Regions from separate parts of the Kosakonia sp. Marseille-Q7440 genome, predicted to be linked through region 1. Evidence: predicted binding sites of a transcription regulator. Region 1 holds the regulator's gene; each other region holds the start of a gene.

Region 1 (5,703 bases):
TTGCGTGGAGCGAAGAGCCGAATCAGGCGCGGCATAAACCGCGGCTGGTGGTGTTTCATGGCCTGGAAGGCAGCCTGCACAGCCCCTATGCGCACGGCCTGATTAATGCGGCGAAACAGCGCGGCTGGCTGGGCGTGGTGATGCATTTTCGCGGCTGTAGTGGGATTCCTAATCGCCTGAACCGCATCTATCACTCCGGTGAAACCGAAGATGGCACCTGGTTTCTCACCTGGCTGCGTCAGGAGCTTGGCGAGGCGCCGACCGCGGCGGTGGGATATTCGCTCGGCGGGAATATGCTCGGCTGCCTGCTGGCGAAAGCGGATGATGATTTGCCCGTCGATGCGGCGGTGATTGTCTCGGCCCCGCTGGTGCTGGAAGCGTGCAGTTATCATATGGATAAAGGCTTCACGCGCGTTTACCAGCGTTATTTGCTCAACCTGCTGAAGGCCAATGCCGCGCGGAAACTGCGCGCCTATCCTGGCTCGCTACCGACGACCATGGAGGTGCTGCGTAAAATGCGGCGCATCCGCGATTTCGATGATGTGATCACCTCGAAAATCCACGGCTTCGACGATGCACTTGATTACTATCGCCGCTGTAGCGCCATGCCGCTGCTGCCGCAGATTCGTAAACCGACGCTTATCATTCACGCCAAGGATGATCCGTTTATGGATCATCACGTCATCCCCGATCTTGCGCAATTACCCGCTAATATTGAGTATCAATTGACGGAACATGGCGGGCACGTCGGCTTTGTCGGCGGCACGCTGCGTCGCCCGGAGATGTGGCTTGAAACGCGCATTCCGGACTGGTTATCCGCTTATCTGGGAGCATCATGATTATTCCGTGGCAAGAACTTGACGCCGACACGCTCGACAATCTGATTGAGAGCTTTGTCTTGCGCGAAGGTACCGATTATGGTGAACATGAGCGTTCGCTTGAACAAAAGGTCGCCGACGTAAAACGGCAATTGCAGCGCGGCGAGGCCGTACTGGTGTGGTCAGAACTGCACGAAACGGTGAATATTATGCCGCGCGGGCAGTTCCACGAATAACCGGACGCCGGGCGGCTTTGATACTGAACAACAGCTTTTCTTCAGGGAGTTGCTATGTCCGCCAAACATCCGGTCATCGCCGTCACTGGCTCCAGCGGCGCGGGAACCACCACCACCAGCCTCGCCTTCCGTAAGATTTTCGCCCAGCTCAACATGCACGCGGCGGAGGTGGAAGGCGACAGCTTTCATCGTTATACCCGTCCGGAAATGGATATGGCGATCCGCAAAGCCCGCGATCTCGGGCGGCATATCAGCTATTTTGGCCCGGAAGCGAACGACTTCGGCCTGCTGGAGCAGACCTTCAGCGAGTATGGCCAGAGCGGCCAGGGCCAGGCGCGCAAATATCTCCACACCTATGATGAAGCCGTGCCGTGGAACCAGGTTCCAGGAACCTTCACCCCCTGGCAACCACTGCCGGAGCCAACCGACGTTTTGTTCTACGAAGGGCTGCATGGCGGTGTGGTGACGCCGCAGCATGATGTGGCGAGCCATGTTGATCTACTGGTGGGCGTGGTGCCGATCGTTAACCTCGAGTGGATCCAGAAGATGATCCGCGACACCAGCGAGCGCGGTCACTCCCGGGAAGCAGTGATGGATTCGGTGGTGCGCTCAATGGAAGATTACATCAACTACATCACGCCGCAGTTTTCCCGCACTCATCTCAACTTCCAGCGCGTTCCCACCGTCGATACCTCAAACCCCTTTGCCGCCAAAGGCATTCCTTCTCTTGATGAGAGCTTTGTCGTGATTCATTTCCGCAATCTGGAGGGGATCGATTATCCGTGGCTGCTGGCAATGTTGCAGGGATCGTTTATCTCGCATATGGATACGCTGGTGGTGCCGGGCGGCAAAATGGGGCTGGCGATGGAGCTGATTATGACGCCGCTGGTGCAGCGGCTGATGGAAGGCAAAAAGATTAAATAACCCGGCGGGAAGCGCCGCCGGGCGGGCTTATCAGGCTTCGATCACCTCAAAGGAGTGGGTAATCTTGACTGCTTTTTCCAGCATCAGCGCCACGGAGCAGTACTTCTCAGCCGAGAGATCGACCGCGCGGGAGACGGCAGCCTCTTTCAGCGCTTTGCCGGTGACGATGAAGTGCAGGTTGATATGGGTAAAGTAGCGCGGTGCTTCTTCACGGCGCTCGGAGGTCAGCTTCACTTCGCAGTCGGTCACGTCATGACGCCCTTTTTGCAGAATCGACACCACGTCAATGGCGCTGCAGCCGCCGGCGGCCATTAAGACCATCTCCATCGGGCTGGGAGCTTTGTCCCCGGAGTTGCCATCCATCAGGATTTGGTGGCCGGAAGCGGACTCACCAAGGAACGTTAACCCTTCAACCCATTTCACTCGTGCCTGCATGTTCATCACTCCGGTATGGCAAATTTTTTCACAGATTACGCGTACATAACAAAACGCGCAACGGAAGGCGACCTGCGTCATGCTGAAGCGAGACACCAGGAGACAGGCGCCAAAAGCTATGCTAAAACAGTCTACATGCTACAGAGAAACATTGACGTTACGAATGTACGCAAGGGATATCATACATTAGAGACCGCAGATGTCGCTGACGGTCCACTTCCCGGGATTTGGGAAGCTTTGATTGCAACCCCAGAAGCTGAATGATTCACGCCGTTTCTGGAGCCAGCTTATAACAGAGGATAATCGCGCATGGTGCTTGGCAAACCGCAAACAGACCCGACTCTCGAATGGTTCTTGTCTCATTGCCATATTCATAAGTACCCGTCGAAGAGCACGCTGATTCACCAGGGTGAAAAAGCGGAAACGCTGTATTACATCGTTAAAGGCTCAGTGGCAGTGCTCATCAAGGATGAAGAGGGTAAAGAGATGATCCTCTCTTACCTCAACCAGGGCGATTTTATTGGTGAACTGGGCCTGTTTGAAGAAGGTCAGGAGCGCAGCGCCTGGGTTCGCGCCAAGACCGCCTGTGAAGTGGCGGAGATCTCCTACAAAAAATTCCGTCAGCTTATCCAGGTGAATCCGGATATTCTGATGCGCCTCTCCTCGCAGATGGCGCGTCGCCTGCAGGTGACCTCGGAGAAAGTCGGTAACCTGGCGTTCCTCGACGTGACCGGCCGCATTGCACAGACTCTGCTGAACCTGGCAAAACAGCCGGACGCCATGACCCACCCGGACGGTATGCAAATTAAAATTACCCGTCAGGAGATCGGTCAGATCGTCGGTTGCTCCCGCGAAACGGTTGGCCGCATTCTTAAAATGCTCGAAGATCAAAACCTGATCTCCGCCCACGGTAAAACTATCGTCGTCTACGGTACGCGTTAATCTGCGAAATGGCGCATCGCTCATGCGGTGCGCCGTTTTTGTTTTCCCATGTGGCGCAGGCTGATTTATCACCCCGAAATCAACTACGCACTGCGACAAACGCTGGTGTTATGCCTGCCTGTGGCGGTTGGGCTGCTGCTCGGCCATCTGCAACAGGGTCTTCTCTTCTCGCTGGTTCCCGCCTGCTGCAATATTGCGGGCCTCGATACCCCGCATAAACGCTTCTTTAAACGCCTGATTATCGGCGGCTCGCTGTTTGCCGGCTGTAGCCTGGCGGTGCAGCTTTTGCTGGCGGAAAATCTTCCGCTACCGGTGATCATGACGGTGCTAACGCTGCTGCTGGGCGTGACAGGTGAAATCAGCGCGCTGCATGGCCGCTTACTTCCCGCATCTCTCATTGCCGCCATTTTTACTCTCAGCCTCGCCGGAAACATGCCGGTGTGGGAGCCGCTGCTGATCTACACCCTCGGCACCCTGTGGTACGGGCTGTTTAACTGGTTCTGGTTCTGGCTATGGCGCGAACAGCCGCTGCGCGAATCCCTCAGCTTGCTCTACCGGCAACTGGCGGACTATTGCGAAGCGAAATATAGCCTGTTAACCCAACACATCGATCCGGAAACCGCGCTGCCGCCGCTGCTCGACCGCCAGCAGAAAGCGGTGGATCTGATTAGCCAGTGTTACCAGCAGCTGCATATGCTGGCGGCCAATCAGAACAACGATTACAAGCGCCTGCTGCGCGTCTTTCAGGTCGCGTTGGATCTGCAGGAGCATATCTCTGTCAGCCTGCATCAGCCGGAAAAGGTGCAGAAGCTGGTCGAGCGCACCCACGCCGAGCAGGTGATTCGCTGGAATGCGCAAACCGTCGCGGCTCGCCTGCGCGTGCTGGCAGATGACATTCTCTATCACCGCTATCCGACCCGCTTCACCATGGAGAAGCAGGTCGGTGCGCTGGAAAAAATTGCCCGTCAGCACCCTGATAATCCGGTCGGGCAGTTTTGCGCCTGGCACTTCAGCCGTATCGCCCGCGTGCTGCGCACCCAGCGCCCGCTCTACATCCGCGATTTGATGGAGGATAAGCAGGAGCGCCTGCCGCTGATCCCGGCGCTAAAAAGCTATCTGTCCCTGAAATCGACCGCCCTGCGCAATGCGGCGCGTATCAGCGTCATGCTCAGCATCGCCAGCCTGATGGGCAGCGCATTAAATCTGCCGAAACCTTACTGGATCATGATGACGGTGATGGTGGTGACGCAGAACGGTTATGGCGCGACGCGGGTACGCATTGTCAACCGTGCCGCCGGCACGCTGGCCGGGCTGGTGGTGGCGGGAATGACGCTGCACTTTCATGTGCCGCTCGGTTTTACCCTCGCTGCGATGCTGATGATCACCTTGAGTAGCTATCTGATTATCCGCAAAAGTTACGGCTGGGCGACGGTCGGTTTCACGATTACGGCGGTCTATACCTTGCAAATCCTGACGCTTAACGGCGACCAGTTTATCCTCGCCCGGCTGGTCGATACGCTGATTGGCTGCCTGATTGCCTTTGGCGGGATGGTGTGGCTGTGGCCGCAGTGGCAGAGCGGCCTGCTGCGCCAGAATGCGCACGATGCGCTGGAGGCCTATCAGGATGCGATTCGCCTGATCCTCAGCAATAACCCGGAAGCAACGCCGCTGGCCTGGCAGCGTATGCAGGTTAATCAGGCGCACAACGCCCTGTTCAACTCCCTCAACCAGGCGATGCAGGAGCCCGGCTTTAACAGCCGCTATCTGAGCGATATGAAACTGTGGGTGACGCATAGCCAGTTTATTGTCGAACACATTAACGCCATGACGACGCTGGCGCGCGAGCACACCATGCTGACGCCGGACCTGGCGCAGCGCTATCTCGAATCATGTGAAATTGCGCTGCAACGTTGTCAGCAGCGGCTGGAGTATGACGGGCCGGGAGAGTCCGGTGATGTGAATGTTATGGAAGGACCGGAGACGCTGACCCACGGCCCAATGAGCACGCTGGAGCAGCATTTGCAGCGCATTATTGGGCATCTGAGCACCATGCACACCATCTCGTCGGTGGCATGGCGTCAGCGCCCGCATCACGGCATCTGGCTACGCCGACGTCTTACGCGTTAACCACGCTCGCAACGGCCTGCGCAAAGCGCTGCATCCCTTCATCAATATCCTGCTCCTCGATAATCAGCGACGGCGCGAAACGCATCACATCCGGGCCGGCATTCAGCACCATCACGCCCGCTGCGGCAGCCGCATGCAGGAAATCGCGTGCACGGCCTTTGTATTGCGGCTTCAGCTCGGCACCGATCAACAGCCCCATACCGCGAATATCGCTGAACAGA
Region 2 (5,703 bases), on a different contig from region 1:
TGTGTACGGTGCGCGCAGTGAAGTGCTGGTGCGCTTTGATCATGCGGCAGCGAAAGAGTTTGCCTATATGGCGCACTGCCATCTGCTGGAGCATGAAGATACCGGCATGATGCTCGGCTTTACCGTCGCGTAAACTGCGCCCGGCAAAAATGCCTGATGGCGCTGCGCTTATCAGGCCTACGGTTCTGCGATCGGTTTCGGGGTTTTGTAGGCCGGATAAGGCGCCAGCCGCCATCCGGCAATGCGTTCAGATTTGACAATAAAAAAGCCCGGCAGCGCAATGCGTGCCGGGCTTTGTTTTGTAGGCCGGATAAAGCGCCAGCCGCCATCCGGCAACACTACAGCAGGGGGCTAATTACTTCGCGTCATCCGGCAGAGCAAACGCCACGATGTAATCACCCATCTTGGTACCGAACGAACCGTGACCGCCTGCGGAGATGACAACGTATTGCTTGCCATTCACTTCATAGGTCATCGGCGTTGCCTGACCACCCGCTGGCAGACGACCTTCCCACAGTTTGTCACCGTTGGTCATGTTGTACGCGCGCAGGTAGTTATCCGCTGTACCGGCGATAAACAGCACGTTACCGGCAGTAGAGATCGGGCCACCAAGCATCGGCATACCGAGGGTAAACGGCACTTTAATCGGCATCGGGAACGGCAGGCTATCCTGCGGCGTACCGATACGTTTTTTCCATGCTACCTGGTTGGTTTTCAGATCCAGCGCAGAGATATAACCCCAGGCTGGCTGTTTGCACGGCAGGCCAAACGGCGAGAGGAACGGGTTCAGCGTGACGCCAAACGGCACGCCATACTGCGGCTGAATACCAGATTCCGAACCAGTGCCTTTCGCATCCTTCGGCGGCTCCATCGGGTTGTTTGGACCACGCGGGATCAGCTTAGAGACAAACGGCAGCGCCATCGGGTTAGCAATAGCCACCTGGCGGTTTGGATCGACGGAGATACCGCCCCACTCAAACATGCCAAGGTTACCCGGGAAGACCAGCGTACCCTGCTCGGACGGCGGGGTGAAAATGCCTTCATAACGCATCTGGTGGAACATCACACGGCACACCAGTTGGTCGAACATGGTGGCGCCCCACATATCCGCACCGCTCAAATCTCTCTTCGGACGGAAGCTCAGATCGGAGAAGGGTTGGGTTTTGGTGACGTAATCGCCTTTCGCTGCGCCCTGCGGAACCGGTTTTTCCGGTGCCGGCACAACCAGTTCGCCGTTACGACGATCCAGCACGAAGATGTTACCGGTTTTCGCCGGAGCATAAACGACCGGCACTTTCTTACCGTTCACATCGATATCCGCCAGCGTTGGCTGGGACGGCATATCCATATCCCACAGATCGTGGTGTACGGTCTGATAGCTCCACACCAGCTTACCGGTGGTCGCATTCAGCGCAACAATGGAACTGGCGTAACGCTCCTGCTCCGGCGTGCGGTTACCGCCCCAGATATCTGGCGTGGTAACGCCCATCGGCAGGTAGACCATATCCAGCTTCGCGTCATAGGCCGCAGGGGCCCAGGAGTTCGGCGAGTTAAGGGTGAAGTGGTGTTCATCCGCCGGGATTGCATTCGGATCTTTCGCGCCCGGATCGAAGGCCCACAGCAGCTTACCAGTGTTGATATCGAAACCACGAATCACACCAGACGGCTCACGGGTAGAGAAGTTATCCGTTACCGCACCGGCAATGATAATCACTTTATCGGTGACGATCGGCGGTGAAGTCGGCTCATACATCCCCGGCGTGGTAACCGGCATGTTGGTTTGCAGGTTGAGGATACCTTTGTTAGCAAAGGTGTCACACAGCTTGCCGTTATCGGCGTTCACCGCGAACAGGCGACCGTCGTTGACCGGCAGAATAATGCGGCGCGGGCAGTTAGCCACGACTTCCGGGCTGGCGTTTTCCGCTGTCGCTTCGTGGTAAGAGACACCACGGCAGGTGACATGCTGGAAGGACGGGTCCGCGTTCAGCTGCGGATCGAAGTGCCACTTCTCTTTACCGCTTGCAGCATCAAGTGCGAACAGACGCTGGTGAGCGGTGCAGAGGAACAGGGTGTCGCCCACTTTAATCGGCGTCACTTCGTTGGTGATTTCACCCGGATCGTTCGGCAGCTTCAGGTCGCCGGTGCGGAATACCCAGGCTTCCTTCAGGTTCTTCACGTTATCCGCGTTAATCTGCTTCAGCGGGGAGTAACGCTGGCCTTCCTGGTTACGGCCATAAGCCGGCCAGTCGCTATCAGCAACGTTAGAGATCGGTGCAGCAGGCGTCGAGTCAGCGCTCAGGGTGCCGTTGATCTCCTGCGGGTCGTTAAAACCGGCCCAGGTCAGAATGCCGCCGCTAATCAGCAGTACCGCTAACAGAGCAGCAACCGCGCCACGGGCAGGAATAATCAGGCGACGCCAGACAAATGGCAGAATCAGCCAGATACCGAAGAAGACAAGAATATCGCTACGTGGGGTCAGCGCCCAGAAGTCGAAGCCGACTTCCCAAACGCCCCACAGCATGGTGGCAAGCAGCAGGACCGCATAAAGCCAGAGCGCGGAACGCTTCCCTTTCCACAGCAGCCAGGTTACGCCGAGCATCACCAGGCCAGCGATGGGGTAGTACCAGGAGCCGCCGATGGAGACCAGCCAGACACCACCGATTAAAAGATACAGCCCGCAGAAGGCTGCAAAGATCGTCGTCAGCATTATCAATAGCCGCGACCGTTGCGATTTTGTTTCTGCCATAAAAGGAATACTCATCAGTTTGTTAAATTTTTGATAGCAACTAATTATAAGTGTTAACAAGTGTGATCGTCATCACAAATCGAGCTTTCTCGATGCATGCCCACCTGAATTGGTTTTGCTGGTATACTTCACGGCTTGCGTTTCAATCACCGGTTTAAGCGATTGGTGTTGAATTATTTGCTTCTAAAATCATATGGTTAGTTAATATGAAACACAAAGTTGAAGTGATGATCCCGGAAGCGGAGATCAAAGCACGCGTCGCCGAACTGGGTCGTCAAATCACTGAACGTTACAAAGATAGCGGCAGCGAGATGGTGCTGGTGGGGCTGCTGCGCGGCTCGTTTATGTTTATGGCCGATCTCTGCCGTGAAGTGCAGGTCTCCCATGAAGTCGATTTTATGACCGCCTCCAGCTACGGCAGCGGCATGTCATCGACCCGTGATGTGAAAATCCTCAAAGATCTGGATGAAGATATTCGCGGCAAAGATGTATTGATTGTTGAAGACATTATCGATTCTGGCAACACGCTGTCGAAAGTGCGCGAGATCCTGAGCCTGCGTGAGCCGAAATCGCTGGCGATCTGCACCCTGCTGGATAAGCCCTCGCGACGCGAAGTGGATGTCACCGTTGAGTATGTCGGTTTCTCGATTCCGGATGAGTTTGTGGTGGGTTACGGAATTGACTACGCTCAGCGCTATCGCCATTTGCCCTATGTCGGCAAAGTGGTAATGCTGGACGAATAAAAAAATCGGGGCCGACGGGCCCCGATTGTTATTTGTGATTAATGTGCTTCTGGCTGATGTTCTGTACACCTGTGCGGTAACGCTGTTCCAGCGTTTCGCGGTTGGTGGCAGTCACTTCCAGATCGCGCAGCAGGCCATCGTGGATGCCGTAAGCCCAGCCGTGAATCGTCACGTTCTGGCCGCGTTTCCAGGCGGATTGCATAATCGTTGAGTGGCCAAGGTTATAAACCTGCTCCATGACGTTCAATTCGCAAAGCGTATCGAGACGACGTTCTGGCGGCATTTCGCCGAGCAGCGAGCTATGTTTAAACCAGATGTCGCGAATGTGCAGCAGCCAGTTGTTGATAAGACCCAGTTCCGGGTTTTCAACCGCTGCCTGAACACCGCCGCAGCCGTAGTGGCCGCAGATGATGATGTGTTCAACTTCCAGCACATCAACGGCGTATTGCACAACGGAGAGGCAGTTTAAGTCGGTATGGATGACCAGGTTGGCCACGTTACGGTGAACAAACAGCTCGCCGGGTTCAAGGCCAGTCAGGCGCTCAGCCGGAACGCGTGAGTCTGAACAGCCAATCCACAGAAAGCGCGGCTTTTGTGCCTGCGCCAGCGTTGCAAAAAATCCTGGATCTTCCTCGACCAGCATTTTTGACCATAGTGCGTTGTTGCTGATGAGTGTATCTATGTCTTTCATAGCGCTTTGCGACCTGTAAGCAAAATAAGTGCGAGGCCTAATATAGGTCAACTCTTTCTCTTTTAAAACCACACATCGAGTGTAAGAAAATAGGTAAGTGATAATTCATGACCATTGCACTGGAGCTTGAGCAGCTTAAAAAAACCTATCCGGGCGGCGTTCAGGCGCTGCGCGGAATCGATCTGCAAGTCGAGGCGGGAGACTTCTACGCCCTGCTTGGGCCGAACGGCGCGGGCAAGTCGACCACCATCGGCATTATCAGTTCGCTGGTGAATAAAACCTCTGGCCGGGTCAGCGTCTTTGGCTATGACCTGGAAAAAGATGTAGTGAACGCCAAACGCCAGCTTGGGCTGGTGCCGCAGGAGTTCAACTTCAACCCGTTTGAAACCGTACAGCAGATTGTCGTCAACCAGGCGGGCTACTACGGTGTCGATCGCAAAGATGCGTTAGTGCGCAGCGAAAAGTACCTCAACCAGCTCGATCTGTGGGGTAAACGTAACGAACGTGCGCGCATGCTCTCCGGCGGAATGAAGCGCCGTTTGATGATTGCCCGCGCGCTAATGCACGAGCCAAAACTGCTGATCCTTGATGAGCCAACGGCGGGTGTCGACATCGAACTGCGCCGCTCAATGTGGGGCTTTTTGAAGGATCTGAACGACAAAGGCACCACCATTATTCTCACCACCCACTATCTGGAAGAGGCGGAGATGCTGTGCCGCAATATCGGCATCATCCAGCATGGTGAACTGGTGGAGAACACCTCGATGAAGTCGCTGCTCTCCAAGCTCAAATCGGAGACCTTTATCCTCGATTTAGCGGCGAAAAGCGCGCTGCCGAAGCTGGAAGGGTATCAATATCGCCTGGTGGATACTTCAACGCTTGAAGTTGAAGTGCTGCGCGAGCAGGGGATTAACAGCGTCTTTAGCCAACTGAGCGCGCAGGGGATCCAGGTATTGAGTATGCGTAACAAAGCCAACCGCCTTGAAGAGCTGTTCGTTACGTTGGTGCATGACAGGAAAGGAGAGGGCGCATGATGCAGCTTTATTGGGTGGCGCTGAAGAGTATCTGGTACAAAGAGATCCAGCGTTTTATGCGTATCTGGGTGCAGACACTGGTGCCGCCGGTGATCACCATGACCCTCTACTTTATTATTTTCGGCAACCTGATCGGTTCGCGTATCGGTGAAATGCACGGCTTCACCTATATGCAGTTTATCGTTCCGGGTCTGATCATGATGGCCGTGATCACCAACGGCTATGCCAACGTCGCCTCCTCCTTCTTTAGCGCCAAGTTCCAGCGCAACATTGAGGAGCTGCTGGTGGCACCGGTGCCGACGCATGTGATTATTGTCGGCTATGTTGGCGGCGGCGTGGCGCGCGGCCTGTGCGTTGGTGTGCTGGTAACGGCGGTATCGCTCTTCTTCGTGCCTTTCCAGGTGCACTCATGGCTGTTTGTCGGGTTGACGCTGCTGCTCACCGCAGTGCTCTTCTCGCTGGCCGGTCTGTTGAATGCGGTGTTCGCCA
Region 3 (5,703 bases), on a different contig from region 1:
TGGGCAGTTACGCTGAACGCGGGCAGGCATCGCTGGATGCCGGTTGCGATATGATCCTGGTCTGTAATAATCGTAAAGGTGCCGTTGAGGTACTGGATAACCTGTCACCGATCAATGCAGAGCGTGTTACACATTTGTATCATAAAGGTTCATTTTCTCGTCAGGAGTTGATGAGTTCAGCGCGCTGGAAGACGGCTCACAACGAGCTGGAACAGCTGCACGAACGCTGGCTGGCGCATAAAGCTGCGCATTAACCCTGCGGACAAACCGTCGAAGTGGTGAGGATACCATGATTATCTATTTACACGGTTTTGACTCGAACAGCCCCGGCAACCACGAAAAGGTGCTGCAACTGCAGTTTATCGATCCCGATGTCCGGCTGATTAGCTACAGCACGCGGCATCCAAAACATGATATGCAGCATCTGCTCAAAGAGGTGGATAAAATGCTGCAGCTCAACGTCGATGAACGCCCGCTGATCTGCGGCGTCGGTCTGGGCGGTTACTGGGCGGAGCGCATCGGTTTTCTCTGCGATATCCGCCAGGTGATCTTCAACCCCAATCTCTTTCCTTATGAAAATATGGAAGGAAAGATCGACCGGCCGGAAGAGTACCGGGATATTGCCACCAAGTGCGTCGCCAACTTTCGTGAAAAGAACCGCGACCGCTGCCTGGTGATCCTCTCGCGTCAGGATGAAGCGCTGGACAGCCAGCGCACTTCAAATGAGCTGCACCACTATTACGAGATTGTCTGGGACGAAGAGCAGTCCCATAAATTCAAAAATATCTCACCGCATCTGCAGCGCATTAAAGCCTTCAAAACCCTCGGTTAATTCCTCTCTTTGCGGCAGGTTTCCCCCTGCCGCAGCTTCCCTTTTTTCACCTCTTTAGCGCGTAATTTGTGCGGGTACGTCTACACTTGCTCATCTTTGCGGCAGCAAAACTTGATGTACATCAATTTTGGTATGACCATTGAACCGTTCGTGATATTCTCGTGGTCAATTCCTGGTTGCCAGCGCTTAAACCATTGTTAATTAAGGGCTATTTTTATAACTTTTAGTTAACAATTGGTTAATATTTTAGGGGGTCACTTTGACTACACCATTGAAAAAAATCGTGATTGTAGGCGGTGGTGCTGGCGGGCTTGAGCTGGCAACGCAGTTAGGCAAGAAGCTGGGGCGCGGTAAAAAAGCGAAAATCACCCTGGTGGATCGCAATCACAGCCATTTATGGAAGCCCCTGCTACATGAAGTGGCGACCGGCTCCCTCGATGAAGGCGTCGATGCCCTGAGCTATCTGGCGCACGCGCGTAATCACCATTTCCAGTTCCAGCTTGGTTCCGTTATCGATATTAACCGCGAAAGCAAAACGCTGACGCTGGCTGAACTGCGTGACGAGAAGGGCGATCTGCTGGTGCCGGAGCGCAAGCTGGCGTATGACACGCTGGTAATGGCGCTGGGCAGCACCTCTAACGACTTCAACACCCCGGGCGTGAAAGAGCACTGCATCTTCCTCGACAACCCGCACCAGGCGCGTCGTTTCCATCAGGAGATGCTCAACCTGTTCCTGAAATACTCTGCCAACCTTGGCGCAAACGGCAAAGTGAATATCGCTATTGTCGGCGGCGGGGCAACGGGCGTCGAGCTGTCAGCTGAACTGCATAACGCGGTTAAACAGCTGCACAGCTACGGCTATAAAGGGCTGACTAACGAGGCGCTGAACGTAACGCTGGTGGAAGCGGGCGAGCGTATTCTGCCTGCGCTGCCGCCGCGTATTTCGGGCGCTGCGCACAATGAGCTGACCAAAATGGGCGTGCGTGTCCTCACGCAGACAATGGTCACCAGCGCCGATGAGGGCGGTCTGCATACCAAAGAGGGTGAGTATATTCAGGCCGATCTGATGGTGTGGGCCGCAGGCATCAAAGCGCCGGACTTTATGAAAGAGATTGGCGGCCTGGAGACGAACCGCATCAATCAGCTGGTGGTGGAGCAGACGCTGCAAACCACGCGCGACCCGGATATCTACGCGATTGGCGACTGCGCCTCCTGCGCGCGTCCGGAAGGTGGTTTTGTGCCGCCGCGCGCCCAGGCTGCGCACCAGATGGCAAGCCTTGCGCTGCATAACATCCTCGCGCAGATGAAAGGCAAATCGCTGAAAGATTATGTCTATAAAGATCACGGCTCGCTGGTGTCGCTCTCCAACTTCTCCACGGTCGGTAGCCTGATGGGTAACCTGATGCGCGGCTCGATGATGGTAGAAGGGCGTATTGCGCGCTTCGTCTATATCTCGCTCTACCGTATGCACCAGGTGGCGCTGCACGGCTACTTTAAAACCGGGCTGATGATGGTGGTGGGCAGTATCAACCGCGTGATCCGCCCGCGCCTCAAGCTCCACTGATCCTTCTGCTGCTCTCCGCCATTTGGCGCGGGAGCAGCATATCCCTCTGCCTGATGTGCCTTTAGCGCTCGGACAACTCTGAATAACTCCGCTTTCACCTGCCGAACCCCTATTTTTGCGCGATTTCTGATTGGCTGCCCTCTTGCACCATTGCAAAATTGTTACCAATAGCCAACCAGGGAGAGAATCCTGTGAATAAATCAATGTTAGCGGGTATCGGTATTGGCGTGGCCGCTGCACTGGGCGTTGCCGCAGTCGCCAGCCTCAATGTTTTCGATCGCGGGCCGCAATATGCGCAGGTGGTTTCAGCCACGCCGATCAAAGAGACGGTGAAAACGCCGCGCGAGGCGTGTCGCAATGTCACGGTAACGCATCGTCGTCCGGTGCAGGATGAGAACCGTATTACCGGTTCCGTGCTGGGTGCGGTAGCGGGCGGTGTGCTCGGCCATCAGTTTGGCGGTGGACGCGGACGCGATGTGGCGACCGTAGTCGGCGCGTTAGGCGGCGGCTATGCCGGCAACCAGATTCAGGGCGGGATGCAGGAGAGGGACACCTACACGACCACTCAGCAGCGTTGCAGCACCGTCTATGACAAATCGGAAAAAATGCTCGGTTATGACGTGACCTATAAAATCGGCGACCAGCAGGGGAAAATCCGCATGGATAAAGATCCCGGCACGCAGATCCCGCTGGATAACAACGGTCAGCTGATCCTGAATAACAAAGCATAAAAAAGCAGTACTCTGCATATTGGCTCCTCATCGCTCAGGCTGAGGAGCCTTTTTTTGCCATAAAAAAGCCTCGCGCGATGCGAGGCTTTTTCGTTATTAAATAAAGTCTTGTTGGCGAACAACCAGCAATCCGGTAATGAGGACAGAGACAAATGCAAACAGTACGGAGCCACCCAGCAAGACCCACAGACCAAATAACAATGTAATTACTATTAACACTTTGATGAATGGTAATAGCAAAATCATTTCCATTTCCTTCTGCATGTGATTAGTCAGTAAAAGACCCTTTATCCTCATAAAAAACGATCGGTACTACGCGTAGAGTGAGAGCAAGGGAAATAGAATAAGATACTTATTGTTTTATATTGCCGCCGACAATGATTAGCGACGCAATAATCACAATTAAGCATAGCAAAGGCAGGGAAATGGCTGATAGATTTTACCTATCGTTGAATTGTGTAATTACTATCACAGAGAGGAAATGAGACGGAAATCCGTCTCATTTTTTTATTACGCTTTGATCAAATCTGGCCACAGGCGCAGGGTGGTGCGGGTAATTTGCAGTAACTTTTCAAGGCTTGCGCCTTCGCGGGCGCTGATGGACATGCCCTGCAATATGCAGCCAAGAAACTGCGCAAGGGAGGTGATGTCAACACCTGCCGGGATCTCGCCTTTCGCCTGCCGCTGCGCGAGGAAGTGCTGCAATGTCTCCTCCTGGCGGGCATGACGCGTTTTAATCGTCTTCGCAATCTCCTGCGACGAGGCGGCAAGCGTCGCGGAGGTGTTAATCATAAAGCAGCCTGCGGGCGTATCGGTGCTGGTAAAACATCTGGCGATGGCAGAGAAATAGTCCAGCAACGCCTGTTCTACCGGCTTCTCTTCGCACTCCAGCAACGCTTCATGCTGCCTGGCAAAACGGGCGATATAGCGATCGAGGACCGCGCGAAACAGCCCCTCTTTATTGGTGAACTCTGCGTAGAGCGTCGGAGCTTTTGCCCCGGTCGCTTCTACCAGATCGGAGAGTGATGTGGCTTCATAGCCATGCTGCCAGAATAGCGTCATGGCTTTATCGAGCGCCGCTTCCCTGTCGAACACTTTCGGTCGGCCACGGCTTTTTTTCGTACAACTGCTGACTTCACTGGTCATATCGCCGCTTCTTTGTTGGTTTGTTGAATACCCATTATAAAAATAATCCTGGTGAATGACCAGCCGCAAAACCGCACATATTAATAAATCATATGCTTATGAAAATTAAGAACTATTTAAATTAATTAATGAGCGTTATAAAAAAATATTGACGAGTGATATAGATCACACTTATGATTTACCTATCGATCGTTAACTTAATGCTAACGACCTCCGTTCACCTGCATCAGGACAATCATTATGAAAACCATCAACACGCTGTTTACCGCCGTTGTTTTAAGTACTCTCTCATTTGCCAGCTTTGCCGCCGTTGAGGTGCAGTCCGCACCAGCCGGGCAGCAGGAGCTGACCGCCATCGGCGTGACCGGCAGCACCAACCTCGCATCCGTTGAGAAAAAAGTGGCTGAGAAAGCCGAACAGCTGGGCGCGTCCTCTTACCGTATTACTTCCGTGACCGGCTCCGATCGCCTGCACGGTACCGCAGTGCTCTACAAATAAGCTCACCACCCTCGAGCTACGCCACTGCAATAAAAAAGGCCCTGCACACTGTGCAGAGCCTTTTTGTTTATGGGCGGGCGTTAGTTACATCGCCTGCATACTCTCTTGCGCATGTTGGGTCACGTCCACCGGCATACCCGAACGCAGCTCAATGGCCTGCGCCATCACCGCCGCATCGCTTTCAGCCTGAAACGTCTTCATCGCCGCATTGAGCGGGATCGGCAGCGTTTTCGGATCGTCATCGATCGATTCGGAGAGCGGCTGATGCACCTCCACCAGCCGCGTGCCGTCTGGCTCGACGGAGGCTTTAATCGGCGTATTGATGATATTCACCGGCGTGCCGGGGCTGATTGCAGCAAACAGCGCGGCAATATCGCTATCCCGCAGGCGAATACACCCGGAACTGACGCGCATGCCGATGCCAAAATCGGCGTTGGTACCGTGCAGCAGGTAAACGCCACCGTAAGCGGCGAGGCGAATCGCATGATGACCCATCGGGTTATCCGGCCCGGCTGGCATCACCGGCGGTAGATCAATCCCGCGCGCTTTGTAGCGGGCGCGGATATTGGCAGTCGGCGTCCAGGTCGGGTTGGCGCGTTTATCGGAAACGGTGGTCACCATCGTCGGCGTCAGCGTATCACCGCCCAGTTGACCAATGCCAATCGGGTAGATGGTGACCTCATTTTTTCCGGGGGGATAGTAGTAAAGACGCAGTTCGGCGAGGTTAATCACAATCCCTCTGCGCGGGACATCCGGCAGCAGTGTTTGCAACGGGATCGTCACAACGCTGCCCGCGCGCGGCACAAAGGGGTCGATACCCGGGTTGGCCTGTAACAGCGCGAGGAAGCCAACGTCATATTTTTTGGCGATCGCCTCCAGCGAACCGCCATCGTTCTCAACAATATGGAAACGGTTTTCGCCCACCAGCTTGC
Region 4 (5,703 bases), on a different contig from region 1:
GGGTCTCGCGGGGATGGGGCTGTTCGTCCTCTTCCCGCTGATTTGCACCATCGCCATCGCCTTTACCAACTACAGCAGCACGAATCAGCTCACCCAGGAGCGCGCGCAGCAGGTGCTGCTCGATCGCTCATATCAGGCGGGCAAAGCCTATAACTTCGGGCTCTATCCGGACGGGGATAAGTGGCAGTTAGCGCTGACGGATGGCGAGAGCGGCAAACACTATCTCTCCGACGCTTTTAAACCCGGCGGCGAACAGCAGCTGAAGGTTAAAGAGGTCGATGCGCTGCCTGCGGGCGAGCGCGCAAACCTGCGTGTGATTACGCAAAACCGCCAGGGGCTGAACCAGCTCACCGCGGTACTGCCGGATGAGAGCAAAGTGGCGATGAGTTCGCTGCGCCAGTTCTCCGGCACCCGTCCGCTCTATCAGGTTGAGCAGGACGGCACGCTGCTAAATAACCAGAGCGGCGTCAAGTATCGCCCGAACAACCAGACCGGCTTCTACCAGGCGCTTAACGCTGACGGCAGCTGGGGCAGTGAGAAATTGAGCCCCGGTTATACCGTCACTATCGGCTGGGATAACTTCAGCCGCGTCTTTACCGATGAAGGTATTCAGAAACCGTTTATCGAGATTTTTATCTGGACGGTGATCTTCTCCATCCTCACCGTGGTGCTGACGGTAGCGGTCGGCATGGTGCTGGCCTGCGTCGTGCAGTGGGAGTCGCTAAAGGGTAAGGCTGTCTATCGGCTGCTGCTGATCCTGCCTTACGCCGTGCCGTCGTTTATCTCGATCCTGATCTTTAAAGGGCTGTTCAACCAGAGTTTTGGTGAGATCAACATGATGCTGAGCGCGCTGTTCGGCATTAAACCGGCGTGGTTTAGCGATCCGAATACCGCCCGCGCGATGGTGGTGATCGTCAACACCTGGCTCGGCTACCCCTACATGATGATCCTCTGCATGGGTCTGCTGAAAGCGATCCCGGAAGATCTCTATGAAGCCTCGGCAATGGATGGCGCCGGGCCGTTACAGAACTTTTTCCGCATCACCTTCCCGCTGCTGATAAAGCCCCTGACGCCGCTGATGATCGCCAGCTTTGCCTTTAACTTTAACAACTTCGTGCTGATCCAACTGCTGACCAACGGCGGGCCGGATCGCATCGGCACCACCACACCGGCGGGCTATACCGACCTGCTGGTGAGCTACACCTACCGCATCGCCTTTGAAGGCGGCGGCGGCCAGGACTTCGGTCTTGCGGCGGCAATCGCCACGCTGATCTTCCTGCTGGTGGGCGCGCTGGCCATCGTCAATCTGAAAGCCACGCGCATGAAATTCGATTAAGGAGGAGGAAAACTATGGCTATGGTGCAGGCGAAATCGCAAAAGCTGCGGCTCTTTTTCACCCATGCGTTACTGCTGCTGTTTATCGCCGCGATTATGTTCCCGCTGCTGATGGTGATCGCCATTTCACTGCGTGAAGGCAACTTCGCCACCGGCAGCCTGATCCCGGAGCGCATCTCCTGGGAGCACTGGCGGCTGGCGCTGGGCTTTAGCGTTGAGCATGCCGATGGGCGCGTCACTCCGCCGCCCTTCCCGGTGCTGTTATGGCTGTGGAACTCGGTGAAGATCGCCGTGATTACCGCCATCGGCATTGTCGCGCTCTCCACCACCTGCGCCTACGCCTTTGCCCGTATGCGTTTTCGCGGTAAAGCGACGCTGCTGAAAGGGATGCTGATTTTCCAGATGTTCCCGGCGGTGCTGTCGCTGGTGGCGCTCTATGCCCTGTTTGATCGTTTAGGCCAGTACATTCCGTTTATTGGTCTGAATACGCACGGTGGGGTGATCTTCGCCTATCTCGGCGGGATCGCACTGCATGTCTGGACGATCAAGGGGTATTTCGAAACGATCGACAGCTCGCTGGAAGAGGCCGCCTCGCTGGATGGCGCGACGCCGTGGCAGGCGTTCCGCCTGGTGCTGCTGCCGCTGTCGGTGCCGATTCTGGCGGTGGTCTTTATTCTGTCGTTTATTGCGGCCATTACCGAAGTGCCGGTCGCCTCGCTGCTGCTACGCGATGTCGACAGCTACACGCTGGCGGTGGGGATGCAGCAGTATCTCAACCCGCAGAACTACTTATGGGGCGATTTCGCCGCCGCGGCGGTGCTCTCCGCCATCCCGATTACCCTGGTGTTCCTGCTGGCGCAGCGCTGGCTGGTCAATGGCCTGACGGCTGGCGGGGTGAAGGGCTAAATTTCATCGTTGTCATACCCTTGTTGTTATTGCCACTGCACCCTCAATTTTGGCGGCCTGAACAGGCCGCCTTTTTTATTCGCGGCGCAGGCGCTGGGAGTTACAGATCCACAGCGTGATCACCAGTAGCAGGATCGCCGCCGAGTAGATCAGCACATCCATCGGCGACTCATGATCGATGATGATCAACCGTACAATCGCCGTAATGCCGATATAGACAAAGTAGCGCAGCGGGAAGTGCAGCCCGGACTGAAAATACTTCACAATCAAGGCGATAAATTCGAAGTAGAGGAAGTAAACCACCAGCCCTTCGACCAGCTCATATTTGCTGGTTTGTACCGGCGCGAAGAGCGCAATGGCCAGATGCAGCGTCTCTTTGCCGAGAAAGACAATCAGGATAATACCCAGTGCCAGCAGACCCAGGCTGAGTATGCCCTGCAAAATAGTTGAAACAAACGCCACCCGCGGGTGATTAAGCGACGACATAACAGCACCTCATTATTGTTAGAAGATCCTCTGTATATCGCGTAAATGTGATCTTGATCTACTTTTTTTACTTAGATTATGTGACAGCCCGTGATGAGATGTGTCGCGGTCAGAACAAAGCACGCTGCATATTTTCGGGAAACCGCTTTAAGGAGCCATCATGCACACCGCCTCTCTTCGCCACGCCGCCGTTCGCAACGTGACCTGCGGTGAAAATGTGGTGATTTATGAGCCCGCCAATCTGTATGACTGCACGCTGGCGGATGAGGTTTTTGTCGGCCCATTTGTAGAAATCCAGGGTAATACGCAGATAGGCAAAGCCACGAAGATCCAGTCCCACACCTTTATTTGTGAGTACGTCACCATTGGCGAAGGCTGCTTTATTGGTCACGGCGTGATGTTCGCCAACGATCTGTTCCGCGACGGCAAACCCGATCCAAATCGCGAAAACTGGGGGCGGATTACGATTGGCAATGGGGTATCTATTGGCAGCGGTGCGACGATTCTGGCGGTCTCGATTTGCGATGGCTGCGTAATTGGCGCGGGCAGCGTGGTGACAAAGTCGACTACGGTGAAAGGCGTTTATGCGGGCAATCCGGCGCGACTGCTGCGCCGGTTGTAAAACAGCGCCCTTCTCAGCGCGAGAAGGGCGTTTGCTTACTGGAAGTTAACTGACTTATCGCTGGTCAGGCTGTAGAGATCGAACTTACGGCCCAGTTTCTGGCCGCCGTCACGCGTCAGCGGTGTCCAGCCGATGGCGGCACGGCTGCGGGTCGGGCTGGCGCTGAACAGATCCAGCGGTACGGAGACATACACCCCTTTGGTGAAATCCCCTTCGCCGTACTGCGCGGCGGAAACGTTGGTTTTCGTCGCATACGCCCCGACCACGATGCCGCTGTCGAAGTGTTTCGACACTTCCAGCGTCACCCCTTTATCGCCCGCCAGATACTGCCCGGCGCTCGCTTTCACCAGCACATTATCGGCAAACCACGGCGTCCAGTAGGCGGTGAAGTGCCCGGTTTTCACGCTGTAATCGGTGAACTTCATCATGTCCTGGGCGCTGCGCCAGTCACGCTGCTTCACGTAGTTCGCGTCAATGCCGAAGGCGAGCGGCCCGTCAACCGGACGCCACAGCACCTCTGCACCCGCGCCGCCGTACATGGTCTCCAGATAACCGCCATAGACCTGGCCATAGAAATTATTGCCGAGGTACTGGAGGTAGTTGGCCTGCAGGTTGTTCACATAGACATCGTTCTGCACATATTCACGCACGCGGGTACGCACACGCGGCAGCGCGGAGTCCTTCGGCGGGTTAGTGTAGTTAAACTTGTCATAGTTATTGGAGATGTTGCCGAACAGGCTGCCGGTGGTCAGCAGATGGTCGGTGACCCACCAGTCGGCGGTCGCCATTATCCCCAGCTGATACATGTAGAAGCCTTCCGGCCCGCCGAGCGACTGGTTAAGCACCGGATCGAGATGGAAGTCGAACGCCGTGCGGTCGATATACCAGCCCTGCTCGGTTTTATCCGGCACGATTGGCGTGACGCGTTTTTGCACCAGCTCCGTATCCTGTCCCAGCGGTTCGCCCTCAAGGTGGCGTTTCAGGCTGGCGACATCCGTTTCGGTAGTCACAGCTGGCATACGCAGGCGGTTTTCCGTCACCCGGATGGTGCGAATACCGTCCGGCAAATCATTCATGATGATACGGTTTGCGCGCTCAACCCCTTCCTGGTTATGACGATATTTCACCTGCTCGCCGGTGACATAGAGCGTATCGCCCTTGACCTGAATTTGCGGATCCGCAAGACCGGCATTGTACTTCAGCAACGTAAGCTGATTCGCCACCACCGAGTGTTGCAGGATCGCATCCTGCGGCTGCGGTTGATACTTCGGCCGTGGGTTATCGTTATACGCCGGGCGCAAATTATTGAAGTTATTACGCAGGGTGAAGCCGAACATCCAGGTGTTACCGCGCTCGTAGCTCAGGTTGATATCTGCCCAGTCCGACACGCGATAGATCGCGCCGACGTTCACTTTGCTGCGCTGCGGCAGTTTGCCGGCGAAATCCTGCTGATAGTTGTTGCCGTCATACTCCAGCTTCAGGCGCAGCGGGTTCCACGGCGTCTGGTACTCTACGCCGCCGAACAGCGCGCTCGGGCCGCGGAACATCTGGCTGGTATCCGTTGAACCGGCCTGTTTATAGCGGTTGTCACGCACGCAATAGGCTGACTTGTAGCTACAGAGCGGGTTTTTAATATTTCCATTGGTGCCGAGATAGCCCCAGCCGATACCGAGGGAGAAATCAAACGGCCCCCAGGCTTTGTTCGCCACCAGATATTCGCCATCGAACAGCCCTGTCCCGCCGATATCGCGCGCGCCGACGGAGACCTGCGGCAGCCAGTAGCCCTCTTCCCAGAGGCGTAATTTCAGATCGAACGCTTTATCTTTATAGGTCTGGTTGCCGGAGAACGCTTCAACCGAGCTATATTTGCGCGTACGCACGTCGGTGTAACGCAGTGTAGTTTCCAGCCACGGGAAGAGCTGCACCGAGCCTGAGTAGTAACGATACTGGTCGTTATCGCGATAGTTGAGGCTCAGTTCGCCCTCGGGTGCCATACGCGCGGTGGGCGTTTGCAACAGGCCAACGCCGCCGAAATCTGACTGCGAAGGCCCGATCGGGTCCGGCCAGGACTCCGCGTGACAAGCGGCGCTCACGCCAAGCGCCAATATGCTAATAACAAACGATTTTTTCATTATTATTCCGGTATCCGATGCGTCAGGGACTGGAGAATGTCGGCATTGAGCTTGTCATTCTCATCGCTCCACAAACCCGGTGCGAAACCGACGAAAATCACGCTGCCGGGCATCGGCTCGACGTGACGACGGTTCCAGTAAGCCACCGGTACCTTTTGCGTTTTACCGTTGGGATAGACCACCCATGCGTAGCTGCGATCCGCGCCGCTCAACAGATCCATC

What was found. Region 1 encodes CRP, which controls carbon source genes, mostly activating them, when cyclic AMP is high. Its sites were predicted from a motif close to ATGTGANNNNNNTCACAT; they were not measured.
Region 2: the regulator CRP is predicted to act here: its motif matches at 2,807-2,824, upstream of hpt (hypoxanthine phosphoribosyltransferase).
Region 3: the regulator CRP is predicted to act here: its motif matches at 4,427-4,444, upstream of bhsA (multiple stress resistance protein BhsA).
Region 4: the regulator CRP is predicted to act here: its motif matches at 2,773-2,790, upstream of psiE (phosphate-starvation-inducible protein PsiE).

Annotation. Positions count from the first base shown of each region.
Region 1 is NZ_CBCPLT010000002.1:534,384-540,086, reverse strand. Features, by position in the region: gene ACWPW2_RS16370 (hydrolase) at 1-839, shown strand, start outside; gene ACWPW2_RS16365 (YheU family protein) at 836-1,054, shown strand; gene ACWPW2_RS16360 (phosphoribulokinase) at 1,109-1,978, shown strand; gene ACWPW2_RS16355 (OsmC family protein) at 2,009-2,413, opposite strand; gene crp (cAMP-activated global transcriptional regulator CRP) at 2,723-3,355, shown strand; gene ACWPW2_RS16345 (YccS/YhfK family putative transporter) at 3,404-5,482, shown strand; gene argD (bifunctional acetylornithine/succinyldiaminopimelate transaminase) at 5,472-5,703, opposite strand, start outside.
Region 2 is NZ_CBCPLT010000001.1:612,654-618,356, forward strand. Features, by position in the region: gene cueO (multicopper oxidase CueO) at 1-133, shown strand, start outside; gene ACWPW2_RS02725 (glucose/quinate/shikimate family membrane-bound PQQ-dependent dehydrogenase) at 356-2,746, opposite strand; gene hpt (hypoxanthine phosphoribosyltransferase) at 2,953-3,489, shown strand; gene can (carbonate dehydratase) at 3,518-4,180, opposite strand; gene ACWPW2_RS02740 (ABC transporter ATP-binding protein) at 4,288-5,214, shown strand; gene ACWPW2_RS02745 (ABC transporter permease) at 5,211-5,703, shown strand, end outside.
Region 3 is NZ_CBCPLT010000001.1:1,616,044-1,621,746, forward strand. Features, by position in the region: gene nagZ (beta-N-acetylhexosaminidase) at 1-254, shown strand, start outside; gene ycfP (alpha/beta hydrolase YcfP) at 290-832, shown strand; gene ACWPW2_RS07360 (NAD(P)/FAD-dependent oxidoreductase) at 1,092-2,396, shown strand; gene ACWPW2_RS07365 (glycine zipper 2TM domain-containing protein) at 2,588-3,127, shown strand; gene ACWPW2_RS07370 (TetR/AcrR family transcriptional regulator) at 3,638-4,273, opposite strand; gene bhsA (multiple stress resistance protein BhsA) at 4,514-4,771, shown strand; gene ldtC (L,D-transpeptidase LdtC) at 4,856-5,703, opposite strand, start outside.
Region 4 is NZ_CBCPLT010000001.1:70,985-76,687, reverse strand. Features, by position in the region: gene malF (maltose ABC transporter permease MalF) at 1-1,336, shown strand, start outside; gene malG (maltose ABC transporter permease MalG) at 1,351-2,241, shown strand; gene psiE (phosphate-starvation-inducible protein PsiE) at 2,317-2,727, opposite strand; gene ACWPW2_RS00335 (acyltransferase) at 2,888-3,349, shown strand; gene ACWPW2_RS00330 (YjbH domain-containing protein) at 3,385-5,481, opposite strand; gene ACWPW2_RS00325 (capsule biosynthesis GfcC family protein) at 5,484-5,703, opposite strand, start outside.